DNA from 3 places in the Pantoea sp. PvP021 genome. Region 2 is predicted to be linked to each of the others. Evidence: predicted binding sites of a transcription regulator. Region 2 holds the regulator's gene; each other region holds the start of a gene.

Region 1 (4,410 bases), on a different contig from region 2:
ATGACGCCGCTGGTAGGCTTCCGCTTCGCCAAATGCGTAGGCGAGACGTCCGCGATCACCGGTATAGCTCAGTGCGCCGGTATAGATCGCATTAATTTTTCGTCGGTCCTGGGTTTGCAGGGCAAGACTCTCCGGCGAGTCGTGGCGAAGCGTTTTGGTCACGTAAGCCAAATCCAGCCGTATCTTCTGCACGTTCAGCGCGCCGCTATAGCCTGAGTAACTGTTGCGTGACAAGCGGTCCGTGGTGGTCAGCACGCCGATGTTTTTAAACTCCTGCCAGCCCGCTTTTCCTTTAAATCCCGCATTCGCGTCCCCCAGCTTCACTTTCAGATAGCGTTCACCAAACTTGCTGAAGCCGTGCGCGTCAGCTTTTTGCTGATGACCGCCGCTGTCGTAAAGCAGGCTGCGCGTGGCAAAGTAGTCGCTGGCTCCCAGCCTGATCGCTCGGGTATAAGTTGCATCGAAACCCAGCCAGTCCCACTGATAGCCGGAACGAAAATTCAGGCTTGACGCCTGTCCCCAGGCATTATGAACAGCGGTAGGCTGCGCTTCATTTTCCTTGAGATACTTCCAGTGATTACGCAGTCTGAGATCGAGTTGCGAATCACGCAGGAAAGCAGTGTCAGAGAACGATAATGCGTCGGAAAAGTCAGCCCATGCGCCAGGTGGCTGCAAAAACAGTAAAATAAATAACGGAATACCGCGCTTTCCCCTCATGTTAATGACTCCTTCCATTAAATGCTTATTAGCAAAACTGGACGCCAAAAAAAAGTCGCTGATTCTTTTCCCCGGCTATACCCGGTGCAAAAAAAAACCTGATTCACAACCCTCTCTGGCAAAGAGGCGTTATGAATCAGGTTTTGCTTGAAAAATAACAATCCTAATCCGGCAAGAGCACTATAGTTATTCCGCAAAGAAAAAACAGAAGAGATAAAATATTTTGTGAGGGGTCACTCAAATTATATTTTTCGGAGGTAACGCGTTCACATTAGATTAACAGTTAATATTTATATTTTTATTATTAATAAAATCAACCCGGTTCAATATAAAAAATAAACGGCCATCGTAAGAGCGCCGTTTACTCTTTTCAGAACGCCGGTACGCCGCTGTGAAAGCGTAATTCGTTGTCGGGTTCGCTAATTAACCGCCCTTCTGTTGCCCCAATCACCTGCACCCGCGGCGTGATGTCTCTGGTGGCAATCTGCGCCGCCAGGGTTAAATAGTCCTGATAATGCCGCGCCTCTGAGCGCAGCAGCGACAGATAGAACTTCGCCAGTTCGTCATCAAGATAAGGTGCCAGACTGGCGAAACGTTCGCAGGAGCGCGCCTCGATGTAAGCGCCGCATATCAGCTTATCCACCAGCGTTTCCGGTTCATGGGTGGTGACTTCGCGCAGCAGCGATTTGGCATAGCGGCTGGAAGTGATCTTCTGATAGACCAGCCCGCGCGACTGCATAATTTCCCACACCTGATAGAAGTGATGCAGCTCCTCTTTAATCAGCAGCACCATCTTCTCCACCAGCTCATCCGCCCACGGCAGCGCATTGCGCACGATGATACGTTTTGTCAGGTTCTTATGGGCGTTGATAAAGTCGCTGTCGCCATCTTCGCGGAAGATAAAATCTTCATAGGGTTTCAGCCACGCCAGAATGGCGTCGCCGCTGGGTTTGTCGGCAACATATTTGCGGATCAACCACACCGCGGTCTGCGCGGCTTTCAGTTCGCACACCAGATGGTCGGTTAACAGCAGGGTCAGATTTTCCGGCTTGCGCGCCTCATCAATCCAGGCCTGTGGCGTGCGGCAGTGCAGAAACTGATAGATCGGTTCAAGTAAGGGTGCGTAGTTCATGATGTTAAAACAGGTGGCAGGGGTGACAGGCGGAGAACTCTCCGCCCCGGCTACTTAGTGGCGAATACCATCATCATCTTCATCTTCGATGGCGTCGTCATCTTCATCTTCGGCATCGGGATCTTCGAAATAGGTGCCCCAGCCGTCGTAATCGACGTTGTACTTACCAATCAGGTTCACCAGTTGCTCAACCTGCACATCGATCAGTTCAGGCTTCAGGGCGGATTCGCTGATGATATCGACGCACATCACGGTGGTGCCATCTTCCAGCTCCAGCTCTTCCGGCTCGGTCACTTCATAACCCAGCTTGAACGCATCAACGGCCGCTTTTTCCAGCGAATCAAAATTATTGCATGAGAGATGGTGCTCGATGGTATAGAGCGCATCAGGATCGCTGCCATCCTCCAGCAGCTCTTCGATAATCTGCCGCGTCTCTTCCTGCTGCTCTTCCAGTAATGCTTCATATGCCATGACGATATCCTCTCTGAGTTCGGCAATAATCAATTATTTTCCCATACTGCCCGTCGCGCCACTACACAAAACGAAAAGTTTATTAGCCCCGCACTTGAAAATGCATATTCATACGGTTAGATTGAATTTTAATTCACTTTAATGATTACCGGAGTGTTGTATGAGTCAGCTGTATCAGCGCCATTTCCTCAGGCTTCTGGATTTTACGCCCGCCGAAATTGATCACCTGCTTACCCTTTCCGCTGAATTGAAACGGGCGAAAAAAAGCGCCCAGGAAGTACAGCATCTGAAAGGTAAAAACATCGCGCTCATCTTCGAAAAAGACTCGACCCGTACCCGATGCTCTTTCGAAGTTGCCGCTTACGATCAGGGTGCGAACGTCACCTATCTTGGCCCGAGTGGCAGCCAGATCGGCCATAAAGAGTCGATGCGCGACACCGCGCGGGTGCTGGGCCGGATGTACGATGGCATTCAGTATCGCGGTTACGGACAGGAACTGGTGGAAACACTGGCGGAACATGCCGGTGTGCCGGTGTGGAACGGCCTGACCACCGAGTTTCATCCGACCCAGTTGCTGGCCGACCTGCTGACCATGCAGGAGCATCTGCCGGGCAAAAAACTCAGCGAGATGACGCTGGTTTATGTGGGTGATGCGCGCAACAACATGGGCAACACCATGCTGGAAGCCGCCGCACAGGTGGGGCTGGATCTGCGTCTGGTGGCACCAAAGAGCTGCTGGCCAGAGGAGCAACTGGTGGCGCAGTGCCGTGAAGCCGCGCAGCAGACCGGCGGGAAAATTACCCTCACCGAACATATTGCCGACGGCGTGAAAGGCGCTGACTTTATCTACACCGATGTCTGGGTGTCGATGGGCGAAGCCAAAGCGGTGTGGGCCGAGCGTATCGCGCTGCTGCGTGACTATCAGGTGAACCGGGCGATGCTCGATCTGACCGGCAACCCGCAGGTTAAATTTCTGCACTGTCTGCCCGCCTTCCACGACGATCAGACCACGCTGGGCCAGCAGATGGCGGAACAGTACGATCTGCCCAACGGCATGGAAGTGAGCAACGAGGTGTTTGAGTCGCCACACAGCATTGTGTTCGACCAGGCCGAGAACCGGATGCACACGATTAAAGCGGTAATGGTGGCCACGCTGGGCCAGCGCTGACCGACCAGCATCGCGCGGCTGAGGACGCTGAGTCGCGCCCGCTCATACCGGCCTATTCATCCGCCGGATCTGGCCTGGACGCCGATCGGCCAGGCAGGCGCAAACGTTTTCCTCTTGCTGACCCACCGCGAACGGGTATAATGCGGCCCAATTTGCCGGAGGAAATATGCTACAGCACAGCGGACAACTTGACGCTCAATCACGCCTGACCGCAGGCGGTGCTACTGTTTCTTTCGGTCATCGACCCGATCTTAAAAAAGCCCCTTAAGCAGGGGCTTTTTTTTGTCCGCAATCCGGCCGCGCAGAGGAGAAAGCTATGGCTAACCCGCTATATCGCAAACACATTATTTCAATTAACGACCTCAGTCGTGAAGAGCTGGAACTGGCGTTGCACACCGCCGCAAAGCTGAAAGCCCACCCGCAGCCGGAACTGCTGAAGCACAAGGTTATCGCCAGCTGCTTCTTTGAGGCGTCTACCCGTACCCGCCTGTCGTTTGAAACCGCCATTCATCGCCTCGGCGCGTCAGCGGTGGGCTTTGCTGACGGCAGTAATACGTCGCTGGGCAAAAAAGGCGAAACCCTGGCCGACACCATTTCAGTGATCAGCACCTACGTCGATGCGATCGTGATGCGTCACCCGCAGGAAGGCGCGGCGCGGCTGGCGACCGAGTTCTCCGGCGGCATCCCGATTCTCAACGCCGGTGACGGCGCGAACCAGCATCCGACCCAGACGCTGCTTGATCTCTTCACCATTCAGGAGACGCAGAGCCGTCTTAATCAGCTGAATGTGGCGATGGTCGGCGACCTGAAGTATGGCCGCACCGTCCACTCCCTGACCCAGGCGCTGGCGAAGTTTGACGGCAACCGCTTCTTCTTTATCGCGCCCGATGCGCTGGCGATGCCAGCCTATATCACCGACATG
Region 2 (4,410 bases):
CGAATTAATACCCGCGCGACCACCATTACCGACTGGGACCGCAAAGAGATCATCGTGCCGAACAAGGCCTTTATCACCGAGCAGTTTATTAACTGGTCGCTGTCCGATTCCGTGACGCGCGTGGTGCTCACCATTCCGGCTCCGGCGAAAGTCAGCAGTGAACAGGTGACCACCATTCTGATCCAGGCGGCTGAACGCTGCAGCTATGTCCTGGACACGCCGCAACCGGAAGCCTTCCTGGTCGATCTGCAGCAGGGCATTCAGTTATTTGAACTTCGTGTGCATGCTGCTGAGATGGGACACCGTATGCCGCTGCGTCACGAACTGCATCAGTTGATTCTGAGCGGATTTGATCAGCACGGTATTGAGATGCCGTTCCCGCCGTTCCAGATGCGTATGGAAACCCTGGGTAAGAAGCTGCCTGCCAGCAACGGCACACCCGCTGCCCGCGCCTATAAGTCTGGCGGACTGTAATGCAAAACGCCCGGCTGAGCCGGGCGTTATTACAAGTCTGAGCCGTCAGTTACTGCTTAACGAACTCTTCGCCCTGGGCGATATCTTTCTTCAGCGTATCCAGCATGCCTGACAGCGCCTGCTGTTCGTAAGCGCTGAGGGTACCAATCGGCCTGCGTTCAGCCACACCGTTTTTACCTAGCAGCAGCGGCTGGGAGAAGAAGCGCGCATGCTCACCCTCGCCTTCTACGTAAGCACACTCCACCACATTAGCTTCACCCTTCAGCGCGCGTACCAGTGACAAACCGAAACGTGCGGCTGCCTGGCCCATCGACAGCGTGGCCGAGCCGCCACCCGCTTTGGCTTCCACCACTTCGGTGCCGGCGTTCTGGATGCGTTTGGTCAGATCAGCCACTTCCTGATCGCTGAAGCTGACGCCTTTAACCTGCGACAGCAGCGGCAGAATGGTTACGCCAGAGTGGCCACCAATGACCGGGACTTCCACCTGATCAGGCTGCTTGCCTTTCAATTCAGCCACAAAAGTATTGGCGCGAATGATATCCAGCGTGGTCACGCCGAACAGCCGATTTTTGTCGTAAACACCGTGCTTTTTCAGCACTTCTGCCGCAATGGCCACGGTGGTATTGACCGGATTGGTGATGACACCAATCAACGCTTTAGGTGCCGTTGTGGCAACCTGTTCGATCAGATTACGGACGATACCTGCGTTAACGTTAAACAGGTCGGCGCGATCCATACCGGGCTTACGTGCGACACCAGCGGAAATCAGTACCACATCGGCACCCTGTAAGGCAGGCGTGGCGTCTTCTCCACTGAATCCCTGAATAGCCACTGCGGTAGGAATATGGCTGAGATCAACGGCAACACCCGGCGTAACCGGCGCGATGTCATACAGCGAGAGTTCTGAACCTGCGGGAAGCTGGGTTTTGAGCAGAAGTGCGAGCGCCTGGCCTATGCCGCCAGCGGCACCGAGAACGGCAACTTTCATTCTTAACTCCTTATTAAGGTGGGGCAGAGATGGGCCGAAATTCTATCTGTGTCAGACCTTAATCAACTGCTCAGGCGATGATAAATATCCGTTGTTAATTCTACGTGTTTTCACACTTAATCTCCGGATTCAAAAGTTACTTATCATTGCACCTGAATGACCGACAACTTTGCCGTCGTCAGACAGAGAACGGCTACGTGCGTTTTCTGTTACTACACCACCAATAATATAACAACTTTGCAACCTTCGCCTTCCGGGGCTGTGACGCGTGTTTTGGTCTGAGCGGATTTATTTGCTATTATCGCCGCCCGCTAGCCGCCCGGACGCTGCTCATCAATCGAACGATTGCATAAAAATGCATATAAATGCATAATCACCACTCTGCCGCGGGCGGATGCGCGGTTATTCTCTCTATTTATTGGTAACCTATGCGAAACCCATCGAAACAAGACGATCTGGTTAAGGCTTTCAAAGCCTTATTAAAAGAAGAAAAATTCAGTTCCCAGGGCGAAATTGTTCAGGCGCTTCAGGACGAGGGCTTTGAAAATATCAATCAGTCCAAAGTCTCGCGGATGCTGACCAAGTTTGGCGCAGTGCGCACCCGGAATGCCAGGATGGAGATGGTCTATTGCCTGCCCGCTGAGCTGGGTGTGCCGACCACCACCAGCCCGTTAAAAAACCTGGTATTGGATATCGACTACAACGATGCCCTGGTAGTGATTCATACCAGTCCCGGCGCAGCGCAGCTGATTGCACGTATGCTGGATTCACTGGGTAAGTCGCACGGGATTCTGGGTACCATCGCTGGCGATGACACAATCTTTATTACCCGCGCGCGCGACTTCACCGTTAAGCAGCTGCACGGCGCCATCCTCACCCTGTTTGAACAGGAACTCTGATCGCGGACTGACGACCGGCCATCATGCGCCAGATCGTCAGTTCGTTCTCTCTGCTCACCCCTTTCCACAACAATTACCCGCTCTGGATAAGTAATAAGCCTGCTTTAACACGCCCGGCTGTTGGTCAGATCGATAACTCTGCTTCACTTTCTGCGCTATTTTACACTGCTTTACATCACTGAACCGGCACCATTGCCCGGATCCAGATCAAACTCCAGCCCGATGCACGCCCGACTTTCGCACTAAAAGTTAAAGTGATCTATCTCACTGTTTTTGCAATTAAAAGTGGCTTAAAGGTTACTTTTTATCCTTTTTTTATAACGTTAAGTTATTAAAAGTAGCCATAAGGATAAAGAATCACAAAAAAACATTATTAGCGGGGTATTAATTTCTGACGTTATTAGTTCTATACTTCTTTTCGTGATGCAAATCACACTAAATAAAAAGATAAAAATAGACGACGAGGAAAAATCTATGAACGTAAAAACTACCATTGCTACCCTGAGCATTCTCTCCGCACTCTCATTTGGTGCTGTGGCAGCAGAATCTATTGATGCGTCACAGGCGCAGAATCTGCAGGCTGTCGGCACCATCAGTGTCAGCGGCGTGGCGGGTTCACCGATGGATATCAAACAGAAACTCAGCGACAAAGCCGATCAGCAGGGCGCAAAAGCCTATCGCGTGATTGAGGCATACAACAACGGCAACTATCACGCTACCGCCGCACTGTATAACTAAGGCGTAACCGATAATGCCATCTGCTCTCTGTCTGACGCGCCCTTTTGCGCTCCGGAGAGCTGAAGCAGAAATTTCAGGAGAGTTGACCATGAAAATGAAATTAGCTATCGCTGCACTGAGTCTGGCATCCCTGTTCTCAGTAGGTGCCAACGCCGCCAGCCTGGTGTCCAATGAACAGGCACAGGGTCTGCAGCCAATGAATCAGACCATCAGCATTGGTGGACGAAATGGCGACCAGACGCATATCCGTCAGGTGCTGTCAGAGAAAGCGGATGCCCAGGGCGCAAGCCACTATCGCATCATCGAAAACAACCAGGATAACACCTGGCATGTCACCGCTGAGCTTTATAAATAATTAACCGTGATGACGCCTGAAGGGCGTCAGAAGATATCGACGACCCGCCTTTACGAGTAACCGCAGGTTGTTGAATGTATTGAGGAGATAATCATGAATATCAAAACAACCATCGCTACAGTCAGTCTGCTTTCCGTTATGGCGTTCGGCGCATCAGCCGCACAGCTGGTCACCGGCGATCAGACGCAGAACCTGCAGCCTGCGGGCACCGTAACCATCAGTGGAACCGCGGGATCGCCAATGGATTACCGCGCTGAGCTTTCTCAGAAAGCGGATGAACAGGGTGCCAGCGCCTATAAAGTTATTGAGGCGCGCACCGGCGATAACTATCACATCACCGCACAGCTTTATAAGTAATTCCTCGTCAGATGTATGACGAACCCTTTGGCCCCGCTCGCCGGGGCCTTTTTTCATCTGACGTTTTATCTGACATTAAAGTGAAGCTGATCTTCCAGCTCCTCTTCCGCTTCATCAAATAACAGAATCAGCGCGCCATAACGCCGTCGCTGTCCCCTGCCCAGATTAACAAATTCAATCTCCAGCGGCAGCGGTAACAGATCGCCCGTCACCACATCCCATAATCCATCCAGATCGCAGATGCGGCGCTCCTCCAGCGCAAATCGCTCGCTGAACTGGCGGAAGAAATGGGCCTGATCGACAATTTCATTAAAATCAAAACGCTCGATTTTCATGCTGACGGCTCCCATGCTCCGTCTGCGGGCGACCTGCGCCGCCCGTTACTGTCCGCTAGCTCAAACCGCCCAGGTGCAGCGCTTTGACCTCCAGATACTCTTCCATGCCGAGTACCGAACCTTCGCGGCCCAGCCCCGACTCTTTCACACCACCAAACGGCGCCAGCTCGGTTGATACGGCACATTCATTAATGCCGATCATGCCGCTTTCCAGCGCGGCTGAAACACGGAATACCCGCTGCAGATTCTGGGTGTAAAAGTATG
Region 3 (4,410 bases), on a different contig from region 2:
ACGTTCATCAGGTCGCCGCTGTCAGTTATACCAATTGAGCTCACCACCGGCATATAGCCGGCCGCCAGCAGGGTGTTCAGCAAGGCCGGATCGCCCGGCATTGCGTGGCCAACGTGGCCGAGTTCTTCATCAAACGGTGTGACATTCACGATGCCCGCATCGCCCAGGCAGAGGCCTACCGCGTTGATGCCCGATTTTTTTGCCCAGGCCAGCAGCGTTTTATTCGCGGTTCCCGCCAGCGCACCGGTAATAATGTCGATCTGATCGGCTGGCGTGACACGCAGGCCATTTTTCTTCTTCACCGGCAGCGCCAACTTTTTCATCAGTTCATCCACCAGGCAACCGCCGCCGTGGACAATAATCAGCGGACGCTGATGGGCGCTGCGGTAGGTCAGCAGCGCTTCAAACAGGCGGGCCAGCGCTTCTTCGCTGTCTAACAACACACCGCCCAGCTTGATAATCAATGGATTGGTCATGGTATATTTGTCCGTTAAATCAGTGACTGCGTTTCAGGGAAGCCGAACCGGATGTTCAGGCACTGTACCGCCTGCGATGCCGCGCCTTTCAGCAGATTATCTTCGGCTGCCACGACAATCAGATGCTCGCCCTGCACTTCAAAACCGATATCGCAGTAAGGCAGACCCACAACGGCTTTCAGCGCCGGTACGCCCTGCTCGTAGAACCGCACCAGTGGCTTGTTGTCATAGGCGCGATGAAAAACGGCGGCGATATCTTCACGGCTGACACCTGCTTTCAGACGGCAGGTAATCGTCGCCAGGATACCGCGCGGGAAGTTACCCAGATGCGGAGTGAAGATCACCGGCGTACCAAGGTGCGCGACGATTTCCGGGTGATGACGATGATTGAACAGGCCGTAAGGCTGCAGGCTCACTTCGCAGAAGCTGGTGCCGACATTGGCTTTACGTCCGGCACCGCTCACGCCGCTGGTGGCGTTGATTACCGGCCACTGCGCCTCGTTTAACAGTCCGGCATCCACCAGGGGCTTCAGCGCCAGCTGCGCAGCGGTCGGATAGCAACCTGGCACAGCCACCAGCTGCGCCTGCTGGATTTTCTCATGCTGATATTCGGCAAGGCCGTAAACGGCTTTGTCCAGCCAGTCGCCATGCTGATGGGTGAAGCCATAAAAGCGGGTATAAAAATCAGCGTCATTCACGCGGAACGCACCCGACAGGTCGAACACCACACAGCCAGCCTTGAGAAATTCCGGCGCCAGATCGTGGCTGACTTCGTGGGCCGTCGCCAGGAACACCACATCCACCTTGTCTGCCCACTCGGCCGCGCTGCTCAGCGGCTGCAGCGGCAAATCCACCACACCTTTCAGCTGCGGATGGAGATCGGAGAGGCGCTTGCCGGCATCAGGGCTTTGCGCCGAAACCGCCAAAGCGGTTATGTTGATATGTGGATGGCGATTCAGGAAGGTGGCAAGCTCTGTACCAGCATAACCACTGGCACCAACGATCAGCGTATTCAACATCAGGCTGTAACCCTTTTTACAGTCGCACGTTCCGGGTCGCGGCCTTGCCCCGTTACCCGCCCTGTCATCTGCAGTGATTTAAGGTTCCCTTGCAGAGGACGTTAATGTATTTTTATTCACTATTACTGCATGAATATGGATACATCCTAACCCAAGGACCGCCAACAGTGAAGACAAAATTACCGCCTTTTATTGAACTGTACCGCCAGTTAATCGCCACACCGTCGATCAGCGCAACCGATGCCGCACTGGATCAGAGTAATGAAACTTTAATCAATTTGCTGGCCGGCTGGTTCCGCGACCTCGGCTTCAGCGTTGAAGTGCAGCCGGTGCCCGGCACCCGCAATAAATTTAATATGCTGGCGCGTACCGGAAGCGGTGCGGGCGGCCTGCTGCTAGCAGGTCATACCGATACCGTTCCTTTTGACGATGGCCGCTGGACACGCGATCCCTTTACCCTGACCGAGCACGACAATAAGCTCTATGGCCTGGGCACGGCAGACATGAAAGGCTTCTTCGCCTTTATTCTCGATACGCTGCGCGATGTGGATGTCAGCACGCTGAGCAAGCCGCTCTATATCCTCGCTACGGCCGATGAAGAGACCACCATGGCTGGCGCCAAATATTTTTCTGAGTCGACGCAGCTGCGTCCCGACTGCGCCATCATCGGTGAACCAACCTCACTTAAACCGGTGCGTGCGCACAAAGGTCACCTGTCGAATGTGATCCGTATCGAGGGAAAATCGGGCCACTCCAGCGATCCCGCACGAGGCGTTAACGCCATTGAACTGATGCATGAGTCGATCACCCATCTGATGCAACTGCGCAATACGCTGCAGGAGCGTTATCACCATGACGGCTTTGCCATCCCCTATCCCACCATGAACTTCGGCCATATTCATGGCGGTGACGCCGCTAACCGTATCTGCGCCTGCTGTGAACTGCATATGGATATCCGTCCGCTGCCGGGCCTGTCGCTGAACGATCTCGATGGGCTACTGAACGAGGCGCTGGCACCGGTCAGTGCGCGCTGGCCGGGCCGTGTCACGGTTGCCGAGTTGCATCCGCCGATTCCTGGCTACGAATGTCCGGCAGATCATGAACTGGTCAGTGTGGTCGAGAAATTGCTGGGTATACCCACTGAGGTGGTGAACTACTGCACCGAAGCGCCTTTTATTCAGCAGCTCTGCCCAACGCTGGTACTGGGCCCGGGGTCGATTGAGCAGGCACATCAGCCAGACGAATTTATTGATACTGCATTTATTAAGCCGACAAGGGCGCTTATCAGTCAGGTTGTGCAGCATTTTTGCCACTGATTAACAGCAAATGGGGCATTTCACTGCATTAACAGTAAAATGCCCCTTCATTCTGCGGGATTTAGCAATAAGAATAACTTATCCCGCTTTGTTCCCGATAAATTCTACGAATTTCCGTTATTTAGCCACACCTTCAGCGCACTTTAACGCATTTGACGAACGCAACATTACGTGGCTAGATAAAAGACGATGTTATGCCCACCGGGTGATTATCCAGAGCGTTTCAGAATGTGGACAGGCGGCAACGGAGCCGGTTCCCTGTAGATTAGGGGGAACATGGCGTTGCTGATTTTTCTGCTGCCTGAAAGGTCGGGTGTAGAAGTTTTTCAAGACGATAAGGGTGTCAGGGTCCAATGAACGAACAATATTCCGCAATGCGAAGTAATGTCAGTATGCTCGGCAAACTGCTCGGGGATACGATTAAGGATGCACTGGGAGAGAACATCCTCGACCAGGTGGAAACCATCCGTAAGCTCTCCAAGTCATCCCGTGCAGGAAATGACACTCATCGTAAAGAACTGCTCAATACGCTGCAGAACCTCTCCAACGAGGAGCTTCTGCCGGTTGCACGCGCTTTTAGCCAGTTTCTGAACCTCACCAACGTGGCTGAGCAGTATCAGACCATCTCGCAAAGTGGCGAGGGTGAGAACCATCCCGAACTGCTGAAAAAGACCTTTGATACCCTGAAGCAGCAGAAAGATATCAGCGAAAGCGACATCCTTGCGGCCATTGAGTCGCTGTCGCTGGAACTGGTGCTGACGGCTCACCCGACTGAAATCACCCGCCGTACGCTGATTCACAAGCTGGTCGAAGTTAACAGCTGCCTGAAACAGCTCGATCACAGCGACGTCTCCGACTACGAACGCAACCAGATTATGCGCCGTCTGCGTCAGCTGGTGGCACAGGCGTGGCACACCGATGAGATCCGCAAATATCGTCCGACCCCTATCGACGAAGCCAAATGGGGCTTTGCCGTGGTGGAAAACAGCCTGTGGGAAGGCGTACCCGCTTTCCTGCGTGAGCTGAACGAGCAGGTAGAAGAGGCGTTCGGCATTAAGCTGCCGGTCGATTTCGTGCCGGTTCAGTTCACCTCATGGATGGGTGGCGACCGCGACGGTAACCCTAACGTTACGGCGGCGATTACCCGCCACGTTATGCAGCTGAGTCGCTGGAAAGCCACTGACCTGTTCCTGCGCGATATCGGCGTACTGATCTCTGAGTTGTCGATGTCAGAGTGCACTGAAGAGATCCGGGAACTCAGCGGCGATCCGGAAGCACTTGAACCTTATCGTATGATCCTGAAACGCCTGCGCAGCCAGTTAATGACTACCCAGTCATTCCTGGAACGCCGCCTGAAAGGTGAACGTCTGCCGCGCCCGGCCGATCTGCTGGTCTCCAACGATCAGCTGTGGGATCCGCTGTTTACCATCTATCAGTCACTGCAAAAGTGCGGCATGGGCATTATCGCCAACGGTCAGTTGCTTGATACGCTGCGCCGCGTGAAATGTTTCGGCGTGCCGCTGGTGCGTATCGATCTGCGTCAGGAGAGTACCCGTCACACCGAAGCGATTGCTGAAGTGACCCGCTATCTGGGCCTCG

Evidence for each region. The regulator ArgR, encoded in region 2, controls arginine synthesis, uptake and breakdown. The targets are predictions, from matches to a motif close to ANTGAATAAAAATACANT.
Region 1: the regulator ArgR is predicted to act here: its motif matches at 2,441-2,458, upstream of argF (ornithine carbamoyltransferase).
Region 3: the regulator ArgR is predicted to act here: its motif matches at 1,599-1,616, upstream of argC (N-acetyl-gamma-glutamyl-phosphate reductase).

What each region holds. Positions count from the first base shown of each region.
Region 1 covers NZ_JBSRXX010000009.1:166,627-171,036, forward strand. The annotation lists gene ACVKSX_RS19895 (hypothetical protein) at 1-717, opposite strand, end outside; gene miaE (tRNA isopentenyl-2-thiomethyl-A-37 hydroxylase MiaE) at 1,088-1,849, opposite strand; gene rraB (ribonuclease E inhibitor RraB) at 1,904-2,320, opposite strand; gene argF (ornithine carbamoyltransferase) at 2,481-3,488, shown strand; gene pyrB (aspartate carbamoyltransferase) at 3,805-4,410, shown strand, end outside.
Region 2 covers NZ_JBSRXX010000003.1:32,082-36,491, reverse strand. The annotation lists gene mscM (miniconductance mechanosensitive channel MscM) at 1-474, shown strand, start outside; gene mdh (malate dehydrogenase) at 524-1,462, opposite strand; gene argR (transcriptional regulator ArgR) at 1,891-2,361, shown strand; gene yhcN (peroxide/acid stress response protein YhcN) at 2,836-3,099, shown strand; gene ACVKSX_RS11745 (YdgH/BhsA/McbA-like domain containing protein) at 3,188-3,454, shown strand; gene yhcN (peroxide/acid stress response protein YhcN) at 3,548-3,811, shown strand; gene ACVKSX_RS11735 (barstar family protein) at 3,877-4,146, opposite strand; gene ACVKSX_RS11730 (NAD-dependent succinate-semialdehyde dehydrogenase) at 4,202-4,410, opposite strand, start outside.
Region 3 covers NZ_JBSRXX010000013.1:11,997-16,406, forward strand. The annotation lists gene argB (acetylglutamate kinase) at 1-476, opposite strand, end outside; gene argC (N-acetyl-gamma-glutamyl-phosphate reductase) at 491-1,495, opposite strand; gene argE (acetylornithine deacetylase) at 1,663-2,811, shown strand; gene ppc (phosphoenolpyruvate carboxylase) at 3,165-4,410, shown strand, end outside.